DNA from 2 places in the Rossellomorea vietnamensis genome. Region 2 is predicted to be linked to the other one. Evidence: predicted binding sites of a transcription regulator. Region 2 holds the regulator's gene; the other holds the start of a gene.
The links. The regulator LexA, encoded in region 2, represses DNA repair genes until DNA is damaged. The targets are predictions, from matches to a motif close to CGAACATATGTTCG.
Positions count from the first base shown of each region.

Region 1 (15,750 bases), 290 kb from region 2:
CATACCGGCTTTCACACCCAGGGTCCTGAACGTGTTCGTTCCCCCGAGGTTTCCGCTCCCATGTTCACGGATATCTTTGCCATAGAACGTCTTACCGATCAATAAACCTGATGGAATGGAACCCAGTAAATAAGAAAGTATGAGTATAAGGGCAAAAATCATCATCACTGCTCCTTTGAAAATAACTAATCCGTTCTTATTTTAACATGTTTTCCCTCTAAAGGGGAGAAAATAAGTGAAAAAATTAGTACCTGTTCATAAAAGTAGATAGTAAACCTTAAAATTCCGCCTTCACCGTCATCTTATGAGCCGAAGTATGGTAAAATGAACACACTTTACATAGTTGAAATGAAGGTGTACACAGATGCAAATACTTTTATCAGCTTTTCAATGGGTGGCCTTCATGGTGGCGGGATCCATTGCGGCACCCATCGCGATTGCTGACTTGTTCCAATTGTCTCCTGCCGATACAGCCGGATTCATTCAGCGGACCATATTCGTTTTGGGGCTCGCGAGCCTGATCCAGGCACTCTTTGGGCATAAACTTCCGATCAATGAAGGACCGGCAGGACTATGGTGGGGTGTTTTTGCCATTTATGCAGGGTTTTCCGGAACTCTTTATAGCAGTCACGAAGAGGTTCTGACCGTACTGCAGGGAGGGATGATCGTCAGTGGGGTGATTTTTTTCATTTTGTCTTCCACAGGGCTTTTAAAGCGGTTATCTTCTTTATTCACTCCAACCATTACGTTCATTTATTTGATGCTGTTAATTCTGCAATTAAGCGGATCATTCATTAAAGGGATGTTCGGAATCCAGCATGAAGGACAATCCATGGAGCCGCTTGTCCTACTGGGAAGTATCCTGACGATCCTTGCAGCCCTATACTTTTCAAGTCATAAGGTTAAGTGGATCCAGCAATATTCCATTATCCTTGCCCTGATTGCCGGATGGCTCATATTCATCATCATGGGGCTTTCTGAGAGTACTTCCGTTTCAGAGAGCTGGTTTTCTTTACCTCATGTGTTCGTATTCGGGGCACCAGTGTTTGATACGGGTGTCATCGTGACTTCCATATTCATCACCTTCCTGTTAACGACGAATATGATCGCTTCCATACGGGTGATGGAAGAGGTGATGAGAGCAAAGGGGCAGCCTACATTTGAACGGTATACGAAAAGCGGGTTCGCATCAGGACTGAATCAGCTGTTCGGGGGAGTGTTTTCTGCTATCGGCTCCGTTCCCATTTCAGGGTCTGCAGGCTTTGTCGCAGCGACACGAATGTATTCCATCATCCCCTTCATCATAGGCAGCGGGATCATCATGGTCATCAGCCTGATTCCAAAGGTCATGAATCTGTTCGCCAGTCTCCCTGCACCTGTAGGGTATGCTGTGACGACGGTCATTTTCATCAAGATGGTCGGACTCGCACTATCCGAATATCGTAAAGAGGAAGACATAGAAAGAATCCACTTTGTGGCAGGGATCTCACTCATTGTCGGGGTCGGAGCCATGTTTGTTCCGGCAGCGGCCTTCAAGGACATGCCGGTCGTCGTCGCTTCCATTTTGAATAATGGATTGATACTCGGGACGATAACAGCAATCCTAGTGGAACAATATATCATCAAAAAGTCCAGCAGCCAATAGCTGGACTTTTTATCTGTTGAAAAAGGAAGTAAGCTGTATGCCCATGCCCCATTCATCACAAACTAATGGGGACAAGGGCATTTTCTTTTACAACATGTTTACCTTTTGTATAATGAGGGTATCCCTTCTATGTTTAGTAAAATTTCTCAGTACATAAAGCAGGTGTAAAAATGATTGAATTCCAAAATGTCACGAAAGTCTACGAGGATGGGACAGAAGCCATAAAGGGGATCGACCTCACGATTCCTAAAGGAAAGCTTGTTGCGTTGATCGGTCCGAGCGGATGCGGGAAAACGACAACGATGAAGATGATCAATAAACTGATAGCTCCATCAGGGGGTACCATCCGGATTGATGGAAGGGACATATCAGAAACGGATGAAGTGGAACTCAGGCGGAACATCGGGTATGTCATTCAGCGGATCGGACTTCTCCCTCATATGACGATTGAAGAAAACATCAGTCTCATCCCCCGCCTAAAAGGATGGAAGAAGGAAAAGTATGAAGGAAGAGTCGATGAGCTTCTTCATCTCGTTGGACTTGAACCCGACGTATACAAGAAAAGGTATCCACTCGAATTGAGCGGTGGACAGCAGCAGCGGGTCGGGGTGATACGTGCCCTTGCAGCGGAACCACCGATCATCCTCATGGATGAACCATTCAGCGCCCTGGACCCGATCAGCAGGGAACAGCTCCAGGATGAACTGAAAAGCATTCAAAATACGATACATAAAACCATTGTGTTCGTCACTCATGATATTGATGAGGCATTAAAGATCGCGGATGTGATTGCTGTCATGCGTGATGGTAAAATCGAACAGATTGCAGCACCCGCTGACCTTCTATCAGAACCCGCCAATGAATTCGTTCGCGCCTTCATCGGTGAAAACCGACTGAGCGTTCATATACGGCATAAACAGGTATCTGACATCATGATGGATGATGAGAGTCATTTCCACGCCCTCCTTGAGGAACAGGAATACTCATTGATACCATTTGATGCCTCCATCCATGAAGCGGCAAGGCTGCTCCTGTCCTCGGGTAAACCATATCTTATGGTGATAAAAGACGACAGGAAGATCGGGACCGTCACATCCAGTGACATTCTTAAGAATGTCGCCTCAGAAGGAAATAAGGAGGCGAGTTCTGTATGAATACATTTCCCCTCCTGTTCATCCAAACCATTTCAAACCGGTCGGATGCTATCTTAACGGGATTATTTGAACATCTTTATTTATCTTTTGTGTCGATTTTCATCGCGATTGCGATATCCCTGCCTCTGGGTATTTACATATCACGAAAGAAGCAATCGGCCGAATTTTTCATCGGGATCACAGCTGTTTTTCAAACGATACCAAGTCTGGCCCTTTTCGGATTTCTTATTCCCCTCCTTGGTACGGGCAGTATCACGGCGATCATTGCCCTGACGGTATATGCACTTCTTCCGATCCTGAGGAACACATACACAGGCATAATCGGGGTGGATGAAGGCGTGATCGAGGCAGGTAGAGGCATGGGGATGACCAATTCCCAGCTGTTATTCAAAGTGGAGCTGCCGCTTGCCCTGCCGTTTATCATGGCGGGGATCCGCACCGCTACCGTGCTGACAGTAGGGGTCGCCACACTTGCCACCTTTGTAGGTGCAGGGGGACTTGGAGACCTTATTTACCGTGGACTTTCCACATGGAATAATGCACTGGTCCTTGCCGGGGCCATCCCAGCGGCACTACTGGCATTAGGTTTTGATTTCATATTAAAAATCCTGGAGAGATTGACCACACCTAAAGGATTGAAAGCACGAAAATAAAGGAATATCCAAAGGAGAGTAAGAATGAAAAAGAAATTACAAGGTTTTATCATACTCACTGTATTATCCATCCTCATCGCAGGGTGCGGAAATGGCGGGGATAAAGATACTATCACCGTTTCAGGAAAGATGTGGACGGAGCAATTCATCCTTACGCAAATGATGGCTGAACTTCTCAAAGAAAAGACAGATCTTGATATAAAAGTCGAAGAAGGGTTAGGGGAAGTATCGATCCTCACACCAGCCCTTGAAAAAGGCGACATTGATGTCTATGTGGAATATACAGGTACCGGCCTTGAAGCGGTCTTGAAAGAACAAGCAAAAGAAGGCGCTTCAGCAGATGAAATCCTTTCACAAGTGCGTAAAGGCTATGAGAAAAAGTTCGATGTCACCTGGTTGAAGCCACTTGGCTTTGAAAATACGTATACGCTTGCTTATACCGGAAATCAGGACTTCGATGCAAAGACTTTCTCAGATATCGTGCCACTTTCCAAAGACTTGAGCTTCGGTGCACCACACCAGTTCTATGAACGCGAAGGGGACGGATACGATGCCTTCAGTGAAGCATATGGATTCGAATTCAAAGAAAAGAAAAGCTTTGACCCGAACATTATGTATGAAGCTGTTAAGAACGGGGATGTAGACATTATTCCTGCTTTTACAACCGATGGACGGATTCAGCGTTACAAGTTAAAAACGACAGAGGATGATAAAGGATTCTTCCCACCATACGATGCTGCACCGATCATTCGTCAAGAAGTACTGAAAGAGCATCCTGAAGTAAAGAAAGTGTTGAATGAATTAGCAGGCAAAATCTCGGAAGAAGAAATGAGCGAAATGAATGCTAAAGTGGATATGGATAAACAAGATCCCAAAGATGTCGCACGTGAATTCCTTATATCCAAAGGCTTGATCAAAAAGTAAGTAAAACGGGAGTGTCAATGGGGAAGAAGGTGCAGGGGATGGCAAAAACGCTCCCTGACCTTTCTCTTGACACTTCCTTTTATTTAGATAATTTTATAAAATTTTGAAAAATTAAAGGGAAATATGGTATAAAAGAAGAATAGGACTTAAGAAACAGTGCAAGCCTTTATCGTTAAGGATCAATGAAGGAGTGGTAAACAACCATGGAAAATCCATCACGACAAGAAATCGGAAACATCCTGAAACAATCCAAACGCATCGCAGTCATTGGTTTAAGTGATAATCCTGAACGGACATCCTATATGGTGTCTAAAGCCATGCAGGACCAGGGATATGAGATCATTCCCGTTAACCCTACCATCGAGTCGGCGTTGGGTGTAAAGGCTGTATCCACCCTGAAGGAGATCGAAGGACCTGTTGATATCGTCAACGTATTTCGCCGCTCAGAATTTTTACCTCAAATCGCGGAAGAATTCGACCAGATCGATTCAAACGTATTTTGGGCGCAACTTGGTGTCATGAATGAAGAGGCATATCGCTTTTTAAAGGAACGTGGGTATACAGTCATTATGGATCGCTGTATTAAGGTTGAACATGCTTTAACCAAATAATCCTCACTCGTAACAAGCGGCTCTGACCGCTTGTTTTTTTCGTCCAGACCTCACATCGACAATGGGAATAATCCTGTGGAAACAGGACATATTTTAAGGGGTTCATGGAAAATCCATTTGCGAAAATCAAATAAAACGCTACAATAAGCAATAGTGGTTTACCTTAGAGATTGATCAAAACAGGTAAACGAACAGATGTTCTTGTGTTATAGTTAATAGAGACATAACCAATAATAGCTTACAAGAACCACACTATTACGGTTAGAGAAGTTTTGAAAGGGGAATGTTCGTGGCCAACCAGAATAAGACCATGGATTACAATGATGATGCCATTCAAGTATTAGAAGGCTTAGAAGCCGTCCGTAAGAGACCTGGTATGTATATAGGCTCTACGGATTCAAGAGGCTTGCATCATTTAGTATACGAAATTGTCGATAACTCAGTCGATGAAGCATTAGCAGGCTTCGGGAATGAGATAATTGTTACGATACATAAAGATAATAGCATTTCAGTCCAAGATAAAGGCCGGGGTATGCCGACGGGAATGCATAAGCTCGGAAAGCCGACACCTGAAGTCATCCTGACTGTTCTTCATGCAGGAGGGAAATTCGGGCAGGGAGGCTATAAAACAAGTGGTGGACTCCATGGTGTAGGGGCTTCTGTTGTAAACGCACTGTCCGAGTGGCTTGTCGTCACGATCGAACGGGATGGCATGAAATATGAACAGCGTTTCACTAATGGCGGTAAACCCGAAACCACCCTCGAAAAGATCGGTAAGACCAAAAAATCAGGAACATGCATCCATTTCAAACCTGATCCCGAGATTTTCAGCAATACCACTTATAATTACGAAACACTATGCGAACGCCTGCGGGAATCTGCTTTCCTGTTAAAAGGGTTGAAAATCGAAATCATCGATGAACGTCATGATCAGAAAGAAGTCTTTCATTTTGAAAGCGGGATCCAGGCATTTGTTCAATACCTGAACGAAGAAAAAGATGTCCTTCATAACGTAGCCTTCTTTGAAGGGGAACATCATACCATTGAAGTGGAGTTTTCCTTTCAATTCAATGATGGATTTTCTGAGAACATATTATCCTTTGTAAACAATGTCCGTACTAAAGACGGCGGAACCCATGAAGCCGGAGCGAAGACGGCCATGACCCGTGTCTTTAATGAGTACGCACGTAAAGCGGGAATTCTAAAGGACAGGGATAAAAATCTAGAAGGGACCGATATTCGTGAAGGACTGGCGAGTATCGTTTCTGTACGTATACCAGAACATCTTCTTCAATTCGAAGGGCAGACAAAAGGGAAACTCGGGACAAGCGAAGCACGATCAGCCGTTGATGCAGTCGTGTCAGAGCACCTTCTTTATTTCTTAGAAGAGAACCCTGATACCAGTTCCCTTCTTATCAAGAAATCCATTAAAGCGGCCCAGGCCCGTGAAGCGGCACGTAAAGCAAGAGAAGATGCACGAAATGGAAAGAAGCGTAAGCGTTCTGAAACCGTCCTATCCGGTAAGTTAACACCTGCCCAATCAAGAAATCCACAGCGTAACGAGCTTTATCTGGTGGAAGGGGATTCAGCAGGAGGTTCTGCAAAGCAAGGACGCGACCGCAAATTCCAGGCGATTCTTCCACTTCGGGGAAAAGTCATCAATACGGAGAAAGCCAAACTTCAGGACATCTTTAAAAATGAAGAAATCAACACGATCATCCATGCCATAGGCGGTGGAGTCGGTCCTGAATTCAATGTGGACGACATCAATTATGACAAGATTGTCATCATGACCGATGCGGACACGGATGGAGCCCATATACAGGTACTCTTACTGACCTTCTTTTACCGGTATATGAAACCATTGTTAGAAGCGGGAAAAGTGTATATTGCACTTCCACCCCTGTACAAGGTGAGCAAGGGAACCGGGAAGAAACAGAAACTTGAATATGCATGGACGGATGATGAGCTTCAAGGGGCCATCTCCAAAGTAGGGAAAGGATATATGATCCAGCGTTATAAAGGTCTTGGAGAGATGAACGCAGATCAACTGTGGGAGACGACGATGGATCCCGAGACACGGGCGTTGATCCGGGTACGCATTGATGATGCTGCGCGAGCAGAACGCCGTGTGACCACTCTTATGGGTGACAAAGTAGAACCTCGCCGTAAATGGATTGAAAGCAATGTAGCCTTTGGATTGGAAGAAGACGGAAGCATTCTCGAAAACGAAAACATTACGGTCCGAGAGGAGGGGTAATCAATGACAACTGTAGAAAGATATCAAGACTTACCTCTGGAAGAGGTGCTTGGCGACCGATTTGGCCGTTATAGTAAATACATCATCCAGGAGCGTGCATTACCGGATGCACGTGATGGATTAAAACCGGTACAAAGGCGTATTCTTTACGCAATGTATGTGGATGGGAACACTCAGGAGAAAGGGTTCCGGAAATCAGCGAAAACCGTCGGTAACGTTATTGGTAACTATCATCCCCATGGTGATACATCTGTGTATGATGCCATGGTACGGATGAGTCAAACGTGGAAGGTCCGCAACTACCTGGTTGAAATGCATGGGAACAACGGGAGTGTCGACGGAGATCCGCCGGCTGCGATGCGTTACACCGAAGCCCGCCTTTCTGCGATATCCATGGAGCTTCTTCGTGACATCGATAAAAAAACCGTGGAGTTTGTTCCGAACTTCGATGATACATCAAGTGAACCGACTGTATTGCCGTCACGGTTCCCGAACTTACTCGTCAACGGTTCCACCGGTATTTCGGCAGGTTATGCAACGGATATCCCGCCTCATCACCTCGGTGAAGTGATTGATGCAGCCATCATGCGGATGGACAAACCTGAGAGTACAGTCGATGACCTTATGACGGTCTTAAAAGGACCGGACTTCCCGACAGGGGGCATCATCCAAGGGGTGGATGGCATCCGGAAAGCCTATGAAACCGGAAAAGGAAAGGTTGTCGTCAGAGGGAAAGCAGATATCGAAAACATCCGTGGCAGCAAACAACAGATCGTCATTACGGAAATCCCTTATGAAATCAATAAAGCCAATCTCGTCAAAAAAATGGATGAATTCCGTGTGGATCGGAAAGTGGAAGGAATTGCAGAAGTCCGCGATGAAACGGATCGCGATGGGATGCGCATCGTCATTGAACTGAAAAAAGATGCGGATGCATCAGGTGTTTTAAACTACCTCTATAAAAACAGCGATCTCCAAATCACCTATAACTTCAATATGGTTGCCATACATAATAGACGTCCTAAGTTGATGGGATTACGTGAACTGCTCGATGCTTACATACAGCATCAAAAGGAAGTGGTGACCAATCGGACCAAGCATGATCTAAATAAAGCAAAGGACCGACAGCATATCGTTGAAGGTCTTATGAAAGCACTGTCTATATTGGATCAGGTGATTGCAACTATCCGTGCTTCAAAGGATAAACGTGATGCAAAGGATAACTTAATCCAGAAGTTCCAGTTTACAGAAGCACAGTCTGAAGCGATAGTCAGCTTGCAGCTTTATCGTTTGACGAATACAGACATTACCGCCCTTCAGGCAGAAGCGGAAGAATTGGCGAAGACGATCGAAGAACTTACGGCAATACTGGAAAGTGAAAGCAAACTTTACAGTGTGATCAAAAAAGAACTAAAAGCAATCAAAAAGCAATTTGCTGACGCCAGACGAACTCAAATCGAGGAAAAAATCGAAGAAATCAAAATCAATCTGGAAGTGCTGATTGCAAGTGAAGATGTCATGGTCACCGTGACCCGGGATGGATATATGAAACGAACCAGCCTTCGTTCTTATTCTGCATCAAATGGTCAGGATCTTGCCATGAAAGAAACAGACAGGCTCCTGGGACAATATGAAATGAATACAACAGATGTCCTTCTCGTATTTACCAACAAAGGGAACTATATTTATTGTCCTGTCCATGAGCTTCCGGATATCAGATGGAAGGATCTTGGTCAGCATGTAGGGAATATTGTCCCGATCGACCGGGATGAGCAGGTTCTTAAAGCGATTCCGATTAAGGAATTTGACCCGTCGTACTACTTACTGTTTGTCACAAAGAACGGTATGATCAAGAGGTCAGAGCTGCCTCAATATAAAGCACAACGATATTCCCGTCCACTGGTGGGAATCAATCTTAAAGGTGACGATGAGCTCGTGGATGTCCATATAACAGATGGATCACATGATGTTTTCATTGCCACGCACTTAAGCTACGGCCTTTGGTTCGCAGAAGAAGATGTGAACATCGTCGGACCAAGGGCAGCGGGAGTGAAAGGGGTCAACCTCAAGGATGATGACTTTGTCGTATCCGGTAAGATCATAAGAGACCCAGCGAAAGACTTCATTTTCCTTGCTACGCAGCGTGGGGCCGTGAAGAAAATGAAACTTGCGGAATTCGAAAAAACGTCACGTGCTAAACGCGGAGTCATCATGCTTCGGGAATTGAAATCCAATCCTCATCGTGTAGTGAGCATAGAAGCAGTGAAAGATACAGATAAAGTAGGGCTACTAACAACAAAAGGAAAAACAGAAGAGGTAAATGTTTCAGACCTTCGACCAAATGACCGTTATTCAAATGGTTCATTTGTGATTGATGAAGGGGAGAGCGGCTCCGTCTGTGAAACCTGGTCAGAATCCCGTTCATCCGAAGTAAAAGAATAGACATTCAGAAAGCGACCAGAAATGATTCTGGTCGCTTTTTCCATCATAAGGGTAAGAATGAATGGTAAATGTATATTCATTCAATATTGTAGTACAATGCCGGTAGTATATTGTACTACAATTCATATTCTTTCAAAAATATGAATCTATCTGTTGAAGAAATACCTTTTTTTTGATAGATTAAAACAATGTCTGAATGGGTAAACATACAATGGCTCAACCATTATTTGTAAAAATCAAACAACTAGGGGGAACATTTATGGAGTTATTAACAAGTATCGTAGGCACCTTGAATGATTATATGTGGTCATACATACTAATCGTGGCATTAATCGGACTCGGATTATATTTCTCGCTACGCACACGATTCGCACAGTTCCGTTATTTAGGAGAAATGGGGAGACTATTAACGGATAAAACGACCATTTCTTCAGAAGGAAAACGAGGGATTTCTTCTTTCCAGGCATTCACCATCAGTACGGCTTCGCGAGTCGGTACCGGTAACCTTGCCGGTGTGGCAACAGCGATCGCAGGCGGAGGGCCTGGAGCTGTGTTCTGGATGTGGCTGATCGCCTTACTCGGTGGAGCAACCAGTTTCGTGGAAAGTACACTCGCTCAGATCTACAAAGTGAAAGACGGAAAGGACGGTTATCGTGGTGGGCCTGCTTACTACATGGAAAAAGGATTAAATGCCCGTTGGATGGGGATTCTGTTTGCCATCATCATCACCTTCTGTTTTGGTCTTGTATTTAACTCTGTCCAATCCAATACCATTTCACTTGCTATGGAAGAAGCCTATTCATTCGATCGAATGACAGTCGGCATCATTCTTGCAGTGCTAACTGCACTCGTCATTTTCGGTGGGGTCAAGCGGATCGCGAGTGTCACTCAAATCGTCGTTCCGATCATGGCCGTTCTTTATCTGATCCTTGCTTTCTATATTCTGGTCACCAACATCACCATGCTTCCAGACATGTTTGTGGTCATCTTTGAGAATGCATTCGGTATTCGAGAAGTAGCAAGCGGCGGAGTAGGAGCAGCCATCATGATGGGAATCAAGCGTGGATTATTCTCGAATGAAGCGGGTATGGGTAGTGCACCTAACGCAGCAGCGTCTGCAGGGGTTACGCACCCTGTTAAACAAGGATTGATCCAAACGCTGGGTGTCTTCACAGATACGTTACTGATATGTACGGCTACTGCCTTCATGATCATCTTATCCGATCAATATACAACCGGGATCGATGGCATTCAACTGACACAGGCAGCTTTGAGCTTCCATGTGGGTGCATGGGCGGATACCTTTGTCGCAGTCGCCATATTCCTGTTCGCTTTCAGTTCAATCATCGGAAACTACTATTACGGGGAAACCAATATCGAATTCATTAAATACAGTCCGGTCTCACTGTTTATCTATCGAATCGCGGTTCTGGGCATGGTGATATTCGGAGCCGTTGTGAAACTCGATATCGTATGGAGCTTAGCCGATTTATTCATGGGTCTGATGGCCATCATCAACTTGATTGCCATTACATTACTAGCCAAAATTGCCATTGCTGCGTTAAGGGATTATAGAGAGCAAAAAAGGCAGGGGAAAGATCCTGTTTTCTACTCTGATTCGATTAGTGGGTTAAAGGGCATTGAAAGCTGGGAAGCAAAGCCAGAAGCAAGAGAACAACAATAGCAAGAATGGACCGGCCTGAATAAGGGTTGGTCCTTTTTCTTATTATTTTTTGAGTATAAAAAGATGGATAATGATTACATAGAATTACCTTCTCTGGAGAAAATAATGACGAATAATTTTCCACTGAGGAGAGAGAATCATGAGAAAAGAATTACTATTTGCATTCGGTGCCTTTTTTATTATGTCGCTCCATGCTATTGCCGGGAACTATTCCACTGAACCGATGGAAAAACAACCAGTAAATGAAATGACTCTAAAAGTATATAAAAAAGATGTGACCGGTGATGGTAAGAAAGATACGATCACACTCAAAGCGATTCCTTTTTCTCCTGATGCCCTGTTTCTCAAACAAATTTGGGCGGATATCAAAACGTCCAGGGGAAGCGACATCCGGATTGATTATGAGGGTGGTTATGAACCGAAAATTCAATTTGTCGATCTGAATCATGATGGTATTAAGGATATGCTGTATTCAGTTGCAACAGGTGGCAGCGGCGGCCTATACAATATGGCTCTCGATACATTGGCCGACAATAAGCTCGTTAATATCGGATTGCCTGAGCCCCTTACAATTCAAGCTCAATTTGAAGATCAATACAAGGCATCCATTACGTTTGTGGATACAAATCAATCCTACACAGTGGATTTAAGCGATCGGAAAGAAGAATACGAAAGACTGGGAATTTATACCGACGGGAATTTAAATGAACCTATGGAATTAATGGTGGGACCGTATGCGTTTTTCGAACCGGTCAAAATCCTTGGGAAACGCGGTAAAGGGCTGAAGGGTTATCAGCAAATCAGTGGCGCCTACCATGCTGATGGCATCGGTACAGCCACTTCTTATTGGTATTATGAAAAAGGTGAATGGAAATTGATTAAAATCAAGTGGAGAGAAAATTGAAAGGGAACCGTTTCTAGGCAGGTGTCATACTCTGTTGTAAGCCCATTACTGTAAAGGAGGCTTATATATGAGTGAATTTAAGCCTGAAAAGTTAACGGTTCAATATCTGCCGCCTGCGTCCGTCTTTAATCCCATTGATAACAGGAAGTATACGTTAACCCATTCCGATACGACAGGCGAACTATACTTAAGTATCGGGTGCCGCTATGATCTTGAAAAGATCAATATGACCATGAGGGACGAAGTGTTGGGAGAATGGAGACGGAATCTTGGTCAATATACCCTGACCGGGAAGGTATATGTCAGTGGGGGAGAATTCGATCAGCAGCTTTCCAACGTACGATTCATGATCTTTAAGAGGGAGCTGCCACTGGCCCTCGCAGCAATGGTGAACGGGGATAAAGGCTTTTACACGTATTATCCATGGCTTCTTGATGCACCCATTATCATCTGTTTTGAATCCATATTCCCTGAATATCAGCAAACGCTTTATTTTGGAACACCAAGACAATATCTCATTAAATAATGCATAAGCATAGAGAGGACCGAGGGACTCTTTATGCTTTTTTTATAGTGCGAATTACCATACGGATCAGGAAATGTGATCGATCCTTGGACGAAAAATCATATGGGGCGTATGAATAGTTACTTATATATTATGTAAACTAAAGTAGGTGATTAGCCAGAATTCAGTATTTAGGAAAGGAACATTAAGATAACAAGAATGCCCAAATATTTCGATTGGAAACTTAAAAAGTCAGATAATAGCATCTGAATGATGATAAGAATTGATTCTTAAACTAGCTTTGAATGAGCAGCCAGATAACTATTGAAGGATTGAAACATTTGATAACGATATAACAAATTACAGATAACTATGATTGATCATCCTTATTTTTTCTTCTGTCTCATTATAAACAGTATACTTGTGATACGAGACTGAATTAAGTAATTTTATTTAGGTTCCTATAATTTACATTATGTCTACTTGATTTTTTTAAAATGCTTTAACTGTGCGAACTTCCCCTTCTTCATAAAAATAAGACTTTACGAGGAATTTTTTCTCTGTAAAGTCTTGTAATAAGATGTTGTTTATTTAGTTATTTTATTGAATCGAATTCTTCTTTAAATTCCAGGTCATTTTTTAACCAAGTCTTAATTGTTGCAGGATTAATCTTTATTTCCTTACAAATTTCTTCTATTGTCATAGATTTTTTATAGAGTCTCAAGAACGTCTTTTTTCGATTCTTCACGGCTGCTTTTATCCTTTTCATTCTGTTTTCAGGTATCTTGCTAGCATCTTGAATCGTTTCTTTATCAAATACTTCATATTTTCTTTTTAAATATAGGCCCACATCTTGATAAAGCCATTTTTTAAACATATAAATGGTTTTTCTTCCAGTAATAAAGACTCGAAAGTACTTTTTATCCGCATATAATCTAGAGTTGAAATTTCTTTTTTGCAGCTCTAAATTTAACTTACTCATAAATGATTCTGAACCACCTACAAAACTGACTATCTTTCGATCGAAGTTAACAAAGCCATCTCCATCGAAATATCCTCTAACAAAATGACTTAAATATCCTTCAGGGATGTCCGGCATTCTAAGAGAAGTTGATTTATCACTCGTCATACCGTGTATTTCCATCAGATCATATTTCATAACCTTACTTCCAATAATTAATGTATGAACTTCTGTGTTGTTTAACACTAATGGATGATTCGACTGTAATTCATTCTTGATCTTCTCTAGTATGTCAGGATCTTTTTGAGAAAAACAAACCGTATGATTGCGGCTGCTGATATACCCGTCTGCAGCAAAGAACCCGAGTATATAGGCCATGTTATTGCTCCAGGTCTTAAAGTAATCCTCATTAACCCTGTATTTTCGTTTCCAGCTCCCGTGTGGGTTTCTGACCACCTTATTCTTTTGTAATACTGAATTGATATAACGGGTGGATACATTCGCTCTCCGGGCAATTTCAGCTGTCCTTTCACCTTCTTCATACATCTTTATAATTTCAGATTTTTCTAGGGTGCATTTCTTATTTCTTTTCATATAAAGCACCACCTTTATTCATATGTATCTCTATTTTACCGAACAAACGTTCTATAATCAAAGATGGAAACTTTAAGTATTTTTGACTAAGGTAAACCATAATCGTAGGTAATCATTTCACACTAAATAAATTCTCATCATAGAATATAGATAAAATCTACACCTTACTTTCACAAATTGGTTAAGAAAGCTGTGATTGACAAGATGAAAAATAATAAGGATCAACACTTTTCATTTCAAAATCTACAGGAAATCGGGATGTCATTTGAACAGGTATTTGAACATATTGTGAAATTCATGCAATCAGAGCCAAACGGCCACTATCGATTAATGGTTGGGACTGATTCTCAAGTTCATCACTCACATACGACCTTCATAACGGGAATTGTGATCTTAAACGAAGGAAATGGTGTGTGGGCATGTATAAGAAAAATAGTAATCCCAAGAAGAATGCTGCAATTGCATGAGCGGATCTCATACGAGTTATCATTATCCGAAGAAATTGTTTCGCTGTTTACTGAGGAAAGAAAAACTCAGTTAATCGATATCGTCCTTCCTTACCTTTATGCCGGAGCCACGTTTACTATGGAGGGGCATATTGACATCGGAAATGGGAAGCAGAATAAAACGAGTAAGTTTGTAAAAGAGATGGTTTCAAGGATGGAAGCCACAGGTGTGGAACCGAAAATTAAACCTGATGCTTTCGTCGCTTCGAGCTACGCCAACCGTTATACAAAATAAATGATCTATCAACCCTTACTTTTTCCGTCAAAATTAAAATACTATATTATGATTGCGAAGAATAACAAACCGCCTGGAAAGGTATTTCCAGGCGGTTTGAAATATTTTATCTTTGATTTCCTTCATATATCTCTTGTTTACTACCTTATATGCTTATTTTAACTGAATAGAACATGTGTTCTTAAATGATACAACATCCTTTTTCATTGTTTTTCTTTTTGTTTAAAATGTTCCCTCAGCAGGAACTTTTGAATTTTCCCACTTGCATTACGGGGAAGTTCCTCCACAAATACATATTCACGCGGCCGTTTATAATCTGCCAACAGATCACCATTCTTCAAAAATAAATCAAGGTCCCCTGATGAAAGAGAAGGATTTTTCGACACCACTACTGCTAATACCTGCTCTCCCCATGTTTCATCCGGCTGACCGAGGACTGCGACATCCAACACATCTTCATGAACATGGAGGGCGTCCTCTACCTCACGCGGATAGACGTTCTCCCCTCCTGTAATTACCATATCATCGACCCTGTCAGCCACATATAAATATCCGTCTTCATCCATGTAACCTAAGTCACTGGAGTGGTACCAGCCTTTATACAACGCTTTTTCCGTCGCTTCCTTCCGGTTAAAGTATTCAAGCATCGTGCATGAGCCCCTGACAATGATT
Region 1 covers NZ_CP104558.1:502,238-517,987, reverse strand. Annotated here, with positions in the region: gene plsY (glycerol-3-phosphate 1-O-acyltransferase PlsY) at 1-162, opposite strand, end outside; gene N5C46_RS02770 (purine/pyrimidine permease) at 365-1,645, shown strand; gene N5C46_RS02765 (ABC transporter ATP-binding protein) at 1,816-2,799, shown strand; gene N5C46_RS02760 (ABC transporter permease) at 2,796-3,452, shown strand; gene N5C46_RS02755 (glycine betaine ABC transporter substrate-binding protein) at 3,477-4,376, shown strand; gene N5C46_RS02750 (CoA-binding protein) at 4,580-4,987, shown strand; gene parE (DNA topoisomerase IV subunit B) at 5,298-7,247, shown strand; gene parC (DNA topoisomerase IV subunit A) at 7,251-9,689, shown strand; gene N5C46_RS02735 (alanine/glycine:cation symporter family protein) at 9,949-11,373, shown strand; gene N5C46_RS02730 (YybI family spore inner coat protein) at 11,513-12,277, shown strand; gene N5C46_RS02725 (staygreen family protein) at 12,345-12,803, shown strand; gene N5C46_RS02720 (LAGLIDADG family homing endonuclease) at 13,378-14,349, opposite strand; gene N5C46_RS02715 (ribonuclease H-like YkuK family protein) at 14,542-15,078, shown strand; gene N5C46_RS02710 (fatty acid--CoA ligase) at 15,282-15,750, opposite strand, start outside.
Region 1: the regulator LexA is predicted to act here: its motif matches at 5,176-5,189, upstream of parE (DNA topoisomerase IV subunit B).

Region 2 (15,750 bases):
AGCGGTTGATCGGGACAAGTTCTTCCGGACATTTGGTTTGAGGAGGGCAGCGGAGGTATCCTTTACAGCCTACCCTGATGAAGCAAAGCAGCTTCTCGAGTGGTATGCCGAGGGAGTCAATGCGTATATGGAAGAGGCGAAAGACGGGGGAAGTCTTCCTATTGAATTCACCCTACTAGGTTACAAACCAGAGAAATGGACACCGATTGATTCTTTGACCATCGGGAAATACATGGCTTTCGACTTGGGGGGGCATTGGCAGGGCCAGGCCTTCAGGTATTGGGCATTGGCTAATCTACCGAAGGAAAAGGCTTATGACTTGTTTCCATCCTATCCGGATGAAGCACCTACCATTCTTTCAGATATTGGAGAGGCTCAGGTTGATTTAAAGCAATCTTTCGCTTCAGCAGTCATACCGCCTGAATTTAATGGAAGCAATAACTGGGTTGTCAGCGGCGATAAAACGAAAAGTGGAAAACCGTTACTGGCAGATGATCCACATCTATCACTGGGGACGCCTTCCATATGGTATCAAATGCAGCTCGAATCACCTGAAGTCAATGTAAGTGGGGTGATCTTTGCCGGAATTCCCGGGATCATACTTGGTCATAATGAACAGATTGCTTGGGGTGTCACGAACACTGGGCCTGACGTACAGGATTTGTATGTAGAGAAGCGAAACGAAGACGATCCCGATCTATTTTTATATGACGGGAAGTGGGAAAAGGCAACCATCATTCAAGAGCCAATTAAAGTGAAGGATAGCGAAACCATTCCATATAAAGTGACAATAACGAGACATGGTCCTGTGATTTCGGAATTTGCCCATCAAAGTGCTGCCGAGGAGGTGCTGGCCATGCGTTGGACAGCACTGGATCCAAGTCTTGAACTTTCTGCCATCATCAATATTAACAAAGCGAAGAATTGGGATGAATTCGAGAAAGCCCTGGAGGACTTTCATGTTCCTACCCAGAATTTCGTATTTGCTTCTAAAGATGGCACGATTGCATATAAAGCAAATGGAAAGATTCCGATCAGGAAAAAAGGGGATGGGCTACTGCCTGTTCCAGGATGGGACCCTGATTATGACTGGCAGGGCTTCATTCCCTTTGACGAACTTCCGAAAGTGATCAACCCTGAATCAGGCTATGTGGCAACAGCGAATAATAAAGTTGTAACAGATGATTATCCTTACCATATCAGTCATCACTGGGCACAACCGTATCGATATATGAGAATTTCAGAATACTTAGAAGGAAAAAGTGATCTGACAATTTCTGATATGAAAGCACTGCAAATGGATCAATTGAATTTACATGCACGGGAATTTGTTCCTATCCTTATTAAGGATATGGAATCCGTTTCATTGAATGGTGATCAAAGGAAAGCCATTGAGGTGTTGAAATCATGGAATTATTTGGATGATAAAGATTTGGCTGCACCCCTGATCTTTCATCAGTGGATGAACGAAATATCAACGGGACTTTTTGAAAAGGATGTACCGGATGATATGATGAAGCTCTTTGAAGGGCGTCAAAGTGTTGTGGATGAACTCATGCGAAAAGCTCATAAAGGAGAGGAGTCCGAGTGGTTTGCAGATCAAGAAGGATACGAGACATTTTTGGCTAAATCCCTTGGAGGTGCACTGAGCGAGCTTGAGGAAGCATATGGATTTTCCATAGAAGAATGGGAGTGGGGAATGTACCATAGAGTCTACTTCGAACATCCATTGTCAAGCGCTTCCCCTATTTTAAAAAGGTTCTTAAATGAAAAAGATCCTGTACCTGTAGGTGGGAGCAGGGTCACAGTGGAAGCTGCAAGTTATAATGACGAAGGTATCGTGAATCACGGAGCTTCATGGAGATTCGCGATCGATACTTCCGATATGGAGAACGGCTATCATATTGTCGGCCCGGGACAGGCGGGGCATTACAAGAGTGAATGGTATCAAGATCAAATTGACGCCTGGGTAGATGGAGATTATCATAAAACCTCACTTGCAGGCTCGAAAGGAGATCAATTGATATTAAAACCGTAAAAAATCTAATCTGCTTAAAGGGAATTCCCTTTAAGCAGTTTTATTATCCTCGTTACAGCCATTACGTTTTATAGTGTTAAGAAAAGGGTACATTCACTCCATGGCAAGTTGTTTTTGAATAAGACAGGTGTAAATGGAAATACTGACAAGATGTGATTTCAAACCGTCTATTATTATGGTACGATAATATGTAAAGAAACATTTACATAGAAAGCAGTGAACGTATGACAAGTATGAATAAAGAGAAAGTGATTGTCCTTATTGGTCCGACTGCTGTAGGAAAAACCAGTACAAGCATAAGCCTTGCAAAACGATTCGATGGAGAAGTCATCAGTGGGGACTCCATGCAAATCTATAAGAGGATGGACATCGGAACTGCAAAAATCAGGGAAGAAGAGATGGAAGGCATACCCCACCACTTGATCGATATAAAAAACCCTGAAGACTCTTTTTCAGTGGCGGAGTTTCAAAATCTTGTAAGAAAGAAAATAACCGACATTCATTCACGGGGGAAAATCCCCTTGATCGTGGGTGGAACGGGTCTTTACATCCAGTCAGTCCTATATGATTATCAATTCACAGAAACACCAGGCGATGAACATTATCGTGCAAAGTTAGAATCAGAGCTTGAAGAGAATGGAGCTGAACAGCTTCATCATAAGCTGGTTAAGGTGGACCCGGTTTCAGCCGGGAACATTCATCCTAATAATACGAGGCGTGTGATCCGTGCATTGGAGATTTTCCATTGTACCGGTAAGACGATGAGTGAGTATCAAAGCTCCCAAACCCATGAGCTTCAATATGATGTTGCGTTAATTGGTTTAACCATGGATCGTGAAAAACTGTATGAGAGAATCAATCTTAGGGTAGACCTGATGATGCAAGAAGGGCTTTTAGCAGAAGTGAAAGCGTTATATGATGATGGCCTGAGAAACGTTCAATCTGTACAGGCGATAGGATATAAAGAACTTTATGACTACTTCAAAGGTACCCTCAGCCTGGAGACGGCCATAGAGAACCTTAAGCAAAACTCCAGAAGGTACGCCAAACGTCAGCTTACCTGGTTCCGAAACAAAATGGATGTTGCCTGGTACGATATGACAGAAGAAAGTTTGCACTGCAAAAATATTGAGGACATTTCAGAATTTATTGCAGGAAAGCTTCAATTAAAGTCGAATAAGTAATGTAGAGATAGAAGAGGAGGACTAACCATGAAACAATCCATTAATATCCAAGATCAATTCCTAAATCAATTGCGAAAAGACGGTTCACTCGTAACGGTATTCCTTTTAAATGGCTTTCAGATTCGCGGTCAGGTAAAAGGGTTTGATAATTTTACCGTCCTTTTTGAAACAGAAGGTAAACAGCAACTGGTATATAAACATGCCATTTCAACTTTCGCCCCGCAGCGAAATGTTCAAATAAATTTTGAAGAGCAAAATTAATGTTCGTGTGAAAGCTGCCCTTTGTGGCAGCTTTTTATATTGGGTCTGACTGTTGAATGTAAGAATAATTAATGAAATGTACGGTAAGTGAATAGGATAATAGAGAGGCTTAAATCTTCATCACCCTATGACTTTAAAAATAAAAAATGGACCCTGAGAAAGTAATCACTTAGGGGCTTTTGGAGAGTACCAAATTGTATTCCAAAATGATAAGTAAGTTCGAAATTAAAAATGCATTCACAGCGTAATTCTATTTATTTCTCGGGAAAGCGCAGGAATAGACAGGATTCTTTTTATTTGTCGAAAAAAATAAGAGACGACAAGCGTTTATCACCCTTATATCTTACATGTGTATATTGTCTTTAGAATGGTGAGGTGAAATCTTTGGATCAACCAATGAGAATGAAAAACAACGGGCAAATCAGTATAGTACTGAATTCACAAAAAAGAAGTTCAGTACGGGAAACGGTAGATTCGGCTCCTCAGTCCCTTCCCCAAGAACATGTAGCGTTGAAAGAAATTGAAGAAGAACTTGGCTCTCTTGTCGGAATGGAAGAAATGAAAAAAATGGTGAAAGAAATTTATGCATGGATATATGTGAATAAAAAACGGGAAGCCATGGGGCTGAAGGCCGGAAAACAAGCTCTTCATATGATGTTTAAAGGGAATCCGGGGACTGGTAAAACGACAGTAGCGAGAATCATCGGAAAACTGTTCTTAAAGATGAACGTGCTTTCGAAAGGACACTTAATCGAAGCAGAGAGGGCTGATCTGGTCGGTGAATATATAGGTCATACGGCACAGAAAACAAGGGATTTGGTGAAAAAAGCACTGGGAGGGATCCTATTCATTGATGAGGCGTATTCACTGGGCAGAGGTGGAGAAAAGGATTTTGGAAAAGAGGCCATTGATACCCTTGTGAAACATATGGAAGATAGGCAGCATGACTTTATCTTGATCCTGGCAGGGTATTCAAGGGAAATGGAGCACTTCCTAACCTTGAATCCAGGATTGCAATCACGATTTCCCCTTGTGTTTCATTTCCCTGATTATTCTGTAGATCAGCTGATGGAAATCGGGAAAAGGATGCTGGATGAAAAGCAGTACTTATTGAGTCATGATGCCGAAAGGAAAATCCGTGAACATTTAAGTGCAGCGAAAAACACCTTATCTCCAATGGCGTTTTCCAATGGACGGTATGTTCGGAATGTACTCGAAAAATCGATACGATCTCAAGCGATGAGGCTGTTGTTGGAGAATTGCTACGATCGGCACGATCTCTTGACCATCCGCAGCAATGACCTGGTCTTTACTAAAACGGCTTCGGATCACCATACTTAGTAAATCTAAAGACAAAAAAATGCATTCACTTGTGAATGCATCAGACTGTAGACAAACCCCACCTTCACTTTAACCGAAGGTGGGGTTTTCTGATATTTTAAAAGATTTTTCTCCTGTTTCTAGGCTGGACATGGCCCTCGCCATGTCCAGTTTGCCAACTTCTTAAGATTCATGGCAGCGAATGTAAGCATCGCCTGCATTGAAACTTTTTTAAGACCTCTTAAGGTCGTCCAACGCATGCCATGCTTTTCTTTTGCGTCCGCAAAGACCCGTTCGATCGTTTCTTTGCGTTTCGCATATAGAGTTTTATTAAGTTCTGTATGTCTCAAATGTTCTACTTCATCTATGTAATCCTGCCACACATGTCGATGAATCATCTTGGTGTGATTCTTACTTTGTGTACAACGTTCTAACAGAGGACAGTCTTTACATTCCAAAGGATTTGAAGCGTATTGTTTGTACCCGTCTCTTGTGGTAGTACGGTAAGGTAAAATTTGTCCTTCGGGACAAAGATAGGAGTCAAAATATTCATCGTAAACGTATTCGTATTTCCTAAGATATCCGTCTTTCGTTCTCGGCCGTGTATAAGGCATAACGGGTCTGATTTCTTGGTCCATGAGGAATTTAGCGATGTGGGGTGTTTTATATCCTGCATCAACAGCGACAGAACTGGGCTTACCGACTTTATCCGTGACTTGAGTGACGAGCTTGTCCAACATCCGACTATCGTGAACATTTCCTCCCGTGACAAGAGATCCTAAGATAAAACCCCGGGAGTCGCTTGCCGTATGAAAAGAATACGCAAACAGCTTTTCGCGCTCATCTTTTACGTAATACCCACTTTCAGGGTCTGTCGTGCTGACCTTTATTTCTTTTGACTCTTCTTTATTCTGTGGGGGGAAGGGCTTTTTTCCGTGTTCCTCTCGGTCAATGTTGATCTCTTTATCCAGCTGATCCTGATACGTTCTAGTTTCGACTCGGGCTATTTTCTTTTCGAATTTCTTCTTATTCGCATTCGCTTTTACATGAGTAGAATCTATAAACGCAACGGATGGATCCACCAATCCTTTGGTCATCGCTTCTTTCAAAATGCGGTAGAAAATTTGTTCAAAGAGATCCGTATCGTGGAAGCGCCTAACGTAGTTTTTACCGAAGGTTGAAAAGTGAGGGATTTTCTCTTTGAACGAATACCCAATAAACCATCGATAAGCAACGTTGGTTTCGATTTCTTTGATGGTTTGACGCATGGAGCGTATGCCAAAGAGGTATTGGGTAAAGACCATTTTAATGAGAACAACGGGATCAATACCAGGCCGCCCATTGTCTAAACAATATTTATCTTCTACTAAGTCATAAATAAATTCAAAATCAATCGCTTGTTCAACTTTCCTAACTAGATGATCCTCAGGAACAAGTTCATCTAGCGCAACCATTTCAATTTGATTTCTTCCTTCTTTAGTGTGTTTTGATAACATTTTTATCCCCCACAAAAGCTTTATTCCTTTCTATTATACAAAAAAAGCTTGTAGACTTGGTCTAATTCTTAGACTTTGTCTACAAGCTGATGCATTCACTTGTGAATGCATTTTTATCATTAAACATGAGCCCGTAAACTTCTATTTGGCAACCTCCATTTATATAGGTAGGAGAGTACCCGTAAAGCGGTCGTAATGACGAAAAGGGAATATAGTTCTAATGCTGAATTGACTATACCAAGTCCGATCGCCGCTCCACACAAAACTGCCCATACCGCATAAATTTCCGATCTGAGGACTAAAGGTTTCCGGCCAGCCAGAAGGTCACGGATCATTCCACCACCACTACCGGTTAAAACGGCAGCCACGATGATCGCACTGATGGGGTGGTTCATTTCAGAAGCATATAACGCCCCCTGAATCGCAAAAGCCGATAGACCAATGGCGTCAAAGAAATTCCCCCACTTCCTCCAATGTTTCAAAAGATTATTGGGGAACAGAAAGACCGCTGTAATGGAGAGAAGGGCAATCTGAAACAACATTCCCTGCTCCCATAAAGCAGAAACGGGTACACCGATCAGTAAATTCCGGATGGCGCCTCCCCCGAACGCAGTGACAATTCCTAATATATAAACACCGAGGATATCATATTCCTCTTCCATGGCAATGATAGCTCCTGAAATAGCAAAAGCAATGGTACCGATGATACTCAGTACTTCCCACGTCATACACATTCCTCCTCACCCTATTACAATATGCTACATGCCATTATGTAGAATCTTGAAGTAGTGTTATGTCATAATCAAACATACTGATTTTAACACGTATTTGCTTATTTGCAACCATTTTTCATTGCTTTTTACATAGAGTTTACGATGTGGATTTGATATGATGGGAAATAGAATGAAACGGAAAGAAAGAAGGTTGTTTTTTGAAGAATGAAAATCTAGAAAAAGTCATTCTGGTGGGATGTCAACTGGACGATGATGACCTGCATTTTCAGTATAGTTTAACGGAACTTGCGGAGCTGACAGCAACAGCTCAAGGTCAAGTTGCTGCCACCCTTATTCAAAAGCGTGACAGGATCCATCCAAGTACGTATATCGGAAAGGGTAAAGTGGAGGAACTGGTTCTATTGGAAGAACAGTTTGAAGCGGACATCATCATCTTTAATGATGAACTATCCCCCAGTCAGATTCGGAACTTATCAAAAGAATTAAACGGCAGGGTGATTGACCGTACACAACTAATATTGGACATTTTTGCACAGCGTGCCCGCTCAAGAGAAGGGAAATTACAAGTAGAACTTGCCCAGCTTCAGTACTTGCTGCCGAGACTCATCGGTCAGGGGGCGTCCCTCTCGAGGCTTGGCGGCGGGATAGGCACCAGGGGACCAGGTGAAACGAAGCTCGAAAGTGATCGGCGTCACATCCATAAAAGGATTGACGATATTAAGAAGCAATTACAAACCATAGTTGATCATAGAGAAAGGTACCGCGGGAGAAGAAAGCGGAACAAAGCTTTCCAGATTGCACTCGTCGGATACACAAACGCTGGAAAATCCACGTTGTTCAATCGGATTTCACTGGCTGATTCCTATGAAGAAAATCAATTATTTGCTACCTTGGATCCGATGACGAGGAAAATGCCTTTGCCCAGTGGATATTCCACGTTACTGACAGATACCGTAGGGTTCATTCAAGATTTACCGACCACATTGGTTGCGGCATTTCGCTCTACCCTTGAAGAAGTAAAGGAGGCAGACCTCCTTCTTCATATTGTGGACAGTTCAAATCCCGACTACAGTCAGCACGAAAAGACAGTGCAATCCTTATTGAAAGATCTGGAAATGGATGGACTGCAGCAGCTCACGGTATACAACAAGCGGGATGAGATGGATCCCGAATTTGTTCCCGACAGCGAATCAGATACCATCCTCATAAGTGCCTTGAACGAAGAGGACAGAGTGGAGCTGCTGATTAAAATAGAAGAAATCGTAAAGAATCAAATGATACCTTATCATGTATTTGTCCCTGTGAAGGAAGGGAAGCTGCTATCCCAATTAAAGAGTGAAACCATCTTGAGTAAATTGGAATTCCAGGAAGCGAGTCAAGAATATGAAATGACCGGATTTCACCTTGAAGATCATCCGATCGCAGGAAGCATCAAGAAATTTCAAAAGTAGAAGGGAACCAACACCAAATGTTTGAACAATTAGTAAATGGAACGGCATTACAATCACTTGTAACGAAAGTGGAAGCAGATATCAAAGACATACATAAAAAAATCGATGAACGGTCTGAAAGCAACCAGTTCAACGTTTTAAGAGCATTTCAGAAGCACCGGGTAAGCGATTCTCACTTCATCCCGTCCACAGGCTATGGCTATGACGATGCTGGAAGGGATACCCTTGAATGCATATATGCAGATGTATTTGGAGGGGAAGCAGGGCTTGTGCGTCCACAGATCATTTCTGGTACCCATGCCATCTCCATCGCTTTGTTCGGTATACTCCGGCCGGGAGATGAATTAGTGTACATAACAGGGAAACCTTATGATACATTAGAAGAAATTGTAGGAAGCCGGGGAAAGGGTACTGGTTCACTCAAAGACTTTCATATCGACTATCAGAGCGTTGATTTAGATGAGTCAGGAAAAGTCGATTTCGAAAAGGTGGCACGGACCATTTCAACAAAGACAAAAATGGTTGGGATCCAGCGATCAAAAGGGTATGCCAACCGCCCATCCTTTACAATTGAAGAAATTAAGGAAATGATTGATTTCATTAAAGAAATTGATCCTGGAATTGTTGTGTTCGTAGATAACTGCTACGGGGAATTTGTCGAAGTGAAAGAACCCTGTCACGTCGGGGCGGATCTAATGGCGGGCTCCCTTATTAAAAATCCTGGTGGCGGCCTTGCGAAAACAGGTGGATATATCGTCGGGAAGAAAGAGTATGTAGAAGCCTGTTCCTTCCGTATGACCTCGCCGGGAATCGGGGCGGAGGCTGGGGCATCTCTCTACAGCCTTCAAGAAATGTATCAAGGATTCTTTTTGGCGCCTCATGTGGTTGCGCAATCATTAAAAGGAGCGGTTTTCACTTCTGCACTACTGACCGCGCTTGGCATGAACACAGACCCTTCACCTCATTCCAGGCGCACGGACTTAATACAATCGGTGCAATTTGATGACAGGGAAAAGATGATCGCTTTCTGTCAGGCAATCCAATCTGCCTCACCGATCAATTCGCATTTCACGCCTTATCCGAACTATATGCCGGGCTATGAGGATGATGTCATCATGGCCGCAGGAACGTTCATTCAGGGAGCGAGCATTGAATTATCGGCGGATGGACCTATAAGACCACCTTATATAGCTTATGTTCAAGGCGGGTTGACATACTCCCATGTAAAAATCGCCGTTTGCTCTGCGGTGGACAACTTAATTGAAAAAGGTTTAATCACCATTTAAAAAGGATATTAAAGGAGTAATTGGATAGTCTAAAGTGGACTATCCAATTCTTTTGATTACTTATGTAAGAAAAACTCACATTTGATTGACAGAACTCCTGACATTACATATAATGAATTCAAGAAGGAAAACAAAAGGAGGAATCAAGATGAGCGGAAGTGAAATTCGTCGAACGATGGCATTATTTCCAATCAGTATTGTCATGCAGCTCACGGACTTAACGGCTCGTCAGATTCGATACTACGAAGAGCATCAACTGATAAACCCGGCAAGGACCGAGGGGAATCGCCGGCTCTTTTCCTTGAATGACATTGATAAGTTATTAGAAGTGAAGGATCTGTTAGATCAAGGTATCAACATGGCAGGGATTAAGAAGATCTTTTCTGTATCCGGTCATAATGAAAGCAAAGTCGTATCTGACGTAAGTAATGAAAAGGAAGAAAAAGCAAGACAGGATCTATCTGACGACGAGCTGCGTAAATTACTTCGCAATGAATTGATCCATTCCGGTCGATTCAATCGATCATCTCTGCGTCAAGGAGATATGTCCCGCTTCTTTCATTAAATAAACCCTTTAATAAACTTGAGGAGGAATTACGTAAATGGCAAAGTATACTAAGGAAGATGTTGCAAGATTAGCGAATGAAGAAGGAGTTAAGTTCATTCGACTACAATTCACCGACATTTTAGGGACGATCAAGAACGTAGAAATCCCTCTAAGTCAGCTTGAAAAAGCTTTAGATAACAAAATGATGTTTGATGGTTCTTCCATTGAAGGATTTGTCCGTATCGAAGAATCAGATATGTATCTTTTCCCTGATTTAGACACATGGTTGGTTTTCCCTTGGACAGCTGAAAAAGGGAAGGTAGCCCGTCTGATCTGTGATATTTACAATCCTGATGGCACTCCGTTTGAGGGAGATCCCCGTAATAACCTAAAACGCATTTTAGGTGAAATGGAGGAACTTGGGTTCACTGACTTCAATCTTGGGCCAGAGCCGGAATTCTTCCTCTTTAAATTAGATGTAAATGGCGAACCAACGTTGGAATTAAATGATAACGGTGGCTATTTCGACCTCGCCCCTACCGATTTAGGGGAGAACTGCCGTCGTGATATCGCTTTAGAACTTGAAGAAATGGGCTTTGAAATCGAAGCATCTCACCATGAAGTAGCTCCTGGCCAACATGAGATCGACTTCAAATATGCAAATGCATTAAAAGCTTGTGATGATATTCAGACATTCAAACTGGTAGTTAAAACGATTGCCCGTAAACACGGTTTGCACGCTACATTCATGCCGAAACCATTATTCGGTGTTAATGGTTCAGGAATGCACTGTAATATGTCCCTGTTCAAAAATGGAGTGAACTCTTTCTTTGATGAAAAAGGTGACTTGCAACTAAGCGATACTGCGCGTCAATTCCTTGCTGGTATCATTAAGCACGCCACTGCTTTTACAGCGATTACCAACCCGACTGTAAATTCTTATAAGCGCTTAGTACCTGGATACGAAGCACCTTGCTATGTTGCCTGGTCTGCGCGTAATCGTAGCCCGTTAATCCGTATCCCGGCTTCCCGCGGCTTGAGCACACGCGTTGAAGTCCGCAGCGTCGACCCTGCAGCAAATCCTTACCTTGCTATGGCTGTATTACTTGCGGCTGGATTAGATGGAATCAAGAATAACCTACCGGCTCCTAAGCCGATTGACCGCAACATCTATGTCATGGACAAAAAAGAGCGTGAGGAAGCAGGTATCGTGGATCTTCCTGCAACTTTACATGCGGCTCTTGAAACATTAAAAACGAATGAAGTCATCGTTAAGTCCCTTGGCGAACACATATTCGAACACTTTGTGGAAGCGAAGGAAATCGAGTGGGATATGTTCCGTACACAAGTACACCCTTGGGAACGTGAACAATACATTCAAATGTATTAATAACCAGAAACCCTCAACGATCTATCGTTGAGGGTTTTTTGTACGAAGTTAAGGCTCAGAGGGGAATCAGGGAAGGAAACGATATGAAAAAAGCCTGGGGATGGAAATTTCGGCTTCCAACCTCAGGCTTTTTCATTATTATGAGAACTGGTTGAAAATGGGATCCGGAATGCCCTATGCATACCGATGCCATTTTCAATGAACTTGACGATACACCCCTACCACTTTACCCAATATGGAGACGTTTCGCAAAATGATTGGTTCCATTGTTGAGTTCTCTGGCTGCAGACGTACATAATCCTTTTCTTTGAAGAAGCGCTTTACCGTTGCTTCATCTTCATCGGTCATGGCAACGACGATATCTCCGTTGTTCGCTGTCTGCTGCTGGCGAACAATGACAAAATCCCCATCCAATATGCCGGCTTCGATCATACTGTCTCCCATGATTTCAAGCATGAAGACCTGCTCATCCGAAGGGGCCATCCGCTCGGGCAATGGGAAAAATTCCTCCACATTTTCAACAGCCGTAATCGGTTGACCTGCTGTGACTTTACCGATTAAAGGAACGTTTACTACACGTTGTCGCGGAATCGTATCTTCTTCAAGGTCCAGAATTTCAATCGCTCTCGGCTTAGTCGGATCACGACGGATCAGACCTTTACTTTCAAGCCTCGCTAAATGTCCATGTACAGTGGAACTGGAAGCAAGACCGACGGCTTCCCCGATTTCACGTACGGAAGGGGGATACCCTTTTTCTCTGACTGCAACTTTAATATATTGTAGTATGTCCTGCTGTCTCTTCGACAATTTTGTCATGTTCACGCACCTCTATTATAGATCTTATGTTCCCATTATAGCATGTCACGATTATTGATACAAACATAAGTTCGAATTTTGTTGACACCAAACGAGTGTTCGTATTACAATGAAAATAACAAAACAGAACAAACATTCGTATGGGGGGTAATTTTATGTTAACACATATTTGGAATCGATTCTCTTACATTATTATATTATTTGTTTTAGTCCTTTCAGCATCTTGCTATTTATTAATCAATATGACAAATCAACCTTCCTACCAAAGTATCACAGTAGAGGAGGGTGATACTCTCTGGACTATTGCCAAACAGTATAATGAAGAATATTCTATGACAGTGGAAGAATTTATCGCCTGGGTTGGGGAAGAGAACGAATTAAACTCTTTTGCCATCAAACCTGGTGAATCACTTGTGTTACCGATTGAAAATCCAACAATATCAACTCAATCAGATTTCGAACTGGTCATGAACGAAGAATAGAGGGATAGAAGATGAAAGCAGTCATATACTGCAGGGTAAGTACCAAGAAAAACACACAGGAAACATCATTGGAGCGGCAGGAAGAAGAACTCGTTAAATTGGCAAACGAACATCATTATGAAGTAAGTTCGGTCATCAGGGATCAGGCGAGTGGCTTTGAATTGGACCGTCCAGGTGTTTTGGAACTTTTGGACCTGGTCAGGGATAAATCAATCGAGGCAGTGCTTATTCAGGACGAAACAAGGATCGGCAGGGGAAATGCCAAGATCGCCCTTATCCACTGTCTGTTAAAAGAAGAAGTGAAAATCATCAGTCAGACTCATAGTGGTGAATTACACTTATCCGAATCCGATTCTATGGTCATCAACATAGTCAGCATGGTTGAGGAATATCAACGTAAGCTTCATAACCTTAAAATTAAGCGGGGCATGAAGCGGGCTGTTGAAAATGGCTTTCAGCCTCATAAAAATTTAAAAAATAAAGGGAATGTAGAAGGAAGGGAACGCATTGAAGTGCCGGTCGAGGAAATCGTGCGATTAAGGAAAAATGAACTAACCTTCGCGGAGATTGCAGCTACTCTCAGGGGATTCGGATACGATGTATCCAAAGCTACCGTACATAGACGCTTCAAGGAATATATGTCGTCCCGTGATCATGCATAACCCTTGTTTTATCTCCTTTATTCTAGTAACATGACGGTAGTGTGATACACTGCTTTTAGAATGTTTTAGATTTTGCAAACTATGCAATAAAGGAGTTTTTATAGATGCTTTCAAAATCAAAAATGAATAGAATCAATGAACTTGCCAAAAAGTCCAAAAGTAGCGGACTTACTGAACAGGAAGCGAAAGAACAGACCAAACTTAGAAAAGAATATCTAGAAACGTTCCGTCAATCCATGAAGGGAACAATTGAAAATACAAGAATCTTTGATCCTGAAGGAAATGAAGTAACACCTAAAAAAATCCAAGATATACAGACTAAGAAAAAAATGCATTAATCAAAAAACTTCCAGGCCAACTTTGAAAGGTCCTGGAAGTTTTTTGATTCATTTTCCTCCCTTATGATATTTAAAGGTTTTTTTATTTTCAACGATCATAAAGTCATGTTATCATTCAAGATAGTTGTATAAACTATCAAAGAAGATTAATATTAATAAGGTACATTAAAAGGAAGGATGTCTGACATATGTTTGATAACACAGATCAATTAGCAATTAATACAATTCGTACATTATCAATCGATGCGATTGAAAAAGCAGGTTCCGGGCACCCGGGAATGCCTATGGGGGCAGCTCCAATGGCGTATGCACTTTGGACAAGATTCATGAATCATAACCCTAAAAATCCAGAATGGTTCAACCGCGACCGTTTTGTTTTATCTGCGGGACACGGTTCTATGCTGTTATACAGCCTACTTCATCTTTCTGGGTACGATGTTTCAATGGAAGATCTTAAAAATTTCCGCCAATGGGGAAGTAAGACTCCAGGACATCCCGAGTACAAACACACTCCTGGTGTAGAAGCAACAACTGGTCCGCTTGGACAAGGGATTGCAATGGCAGTAGGTATGGCATTAGCTGAAAGACATTTGGCCACTACATATAACAAAGACCAATATAATATGGTCGATCACTTTACATACTCCATTTGTGGGGATGGGGACTTAATGGAAGGTGTTTCCTCTGAAGCTGCTTCATTGGCTGCACATCTAAAATTAGGACGCCTTGTTGTTCTTTATGATTCCAATGATATTTCACTTGACGGAGACTTGGATAAGTCCTTCTCTGAGAGTGTTAAGGGTCGATTTGAATCATACGGATGGCAGTATATCCGTGTTGAAGATGGAAATGATCTAGATGAAATATCCAAGGCAATCGAAGAAGGCCAAGGAGATACATCCCGCCCGACAATGATTGAAGTTAAGACAGTCATTGGTTACGGAGCCCCGAATAAATCAGGTAAATCTGCCGTTCATGGTGCACCTCTGGGTGAAGATGAAATGAAGCTTACCAAAGAAGCCTACAAGTGGACATTCGATCAGGATTTCCACGTGCCTGATGAGGTTTACAGCCGCTTTGAGGAAAAAATCCAACAAGCTGGCTCTGAGAAAGAACAAGATTGGGCAAACCAATTCATTAAATACAAAGAGGAACATCCTGAACTGGCCACTCAATTAGAAGCGGCGATCAAAGGCGAACTACCTCAAGGATGGGATAAAGACATCCCGGTATATGAGGAAGGAAAAGCATTGGCAAGCCGAGCTTCTTCAGGAGAAGTATTAAACGCCATCGCCAAAAATCTTCCTTCATTCATCGGTGGTTCCGCTGACCTTGCCGGTTCCAACAAAACGATGATCAAAGATGAGAAAGATTTCATGCCTGAATCCTATGAAGGCCGAAATATCTGGTTCGGAGTCCGTGAATTCGGTATGGGTGGTGCCATGAATGGTATGGCTCTACACGGAGGGCTTCATGTATTCGGTGGCACATTCTTCGTATTCAGTGACTATCTAAGACCTGCTATCCGTCTGGCGGCTCTAATGGGCTTACCTGTGACATATGTGTTCACACATGATAGTATCGCTGTGGGAGAAGACGGACCTACCCATGAACCTGTTGAACAGCTTGCCTCCCTTCGCGCAATGCCTAACCTGTCAGTCATTCGCCCTGGTGACGGTAATGAAGTGGCGGCAGCCTGGAGATTATCGTTAGAATCGAAAGATCAGCCTACGATGCTTGTTCTG
Region 2 covers NZ_CP104558.1:789,889-805,638, reverse strand. Annotated here, with positions in the region: gene N5C46_RS04260 (penicillin acylase family protein) at 1-2,038, shown strand, start outside; gene miaA (tRNA (adenosine(37)-N6)-dimethylallyltransferase MiaA) at 2,263-3,222, shown strand; gene hfq (RNA chaperone Hfq) at 3,250-3,483, shown strand; gene spoVK (stage V sporulation protein K) at 3,868-4,824, shown strand; gene N5C46_RS04240 (IS1182 family transposase) at 4,944-6,299, opposite strand; gene N5C46_RS04235 (trimeric intracellular cation channel family protein) at 6,419-7,027, opposite strand; gene hflX (GTPase HflX) at 7,231-8,484, shown strand; gene N5C46_RS04225 (methionine gamma-lyase family protein) at 8,502-9,770, shown strand; gene N5C46_RS04220 (MerR family transcriptional regulator) at 9,919-10,335, shown strand; gene glnA (type I glutamate--ammonia ligase) at 10,373-11,707, shown strand; gene lexA (transcriptional repressor LexA) at 11,903-12,523, opposite strand; gene yneA (cell division suppressor protein YneA) at 12,679-13,005, shown strand; gene N5C46_RS04200 (YneB family resolvase-like protein) at 13,017-13,667, shown strand; gene N5C46_RS04195 (DUF896 domain-containing protein) at 13,772-14,005, shown strand; gene tkt (transketolase) at 14,194-15,750, shown strand, end outside.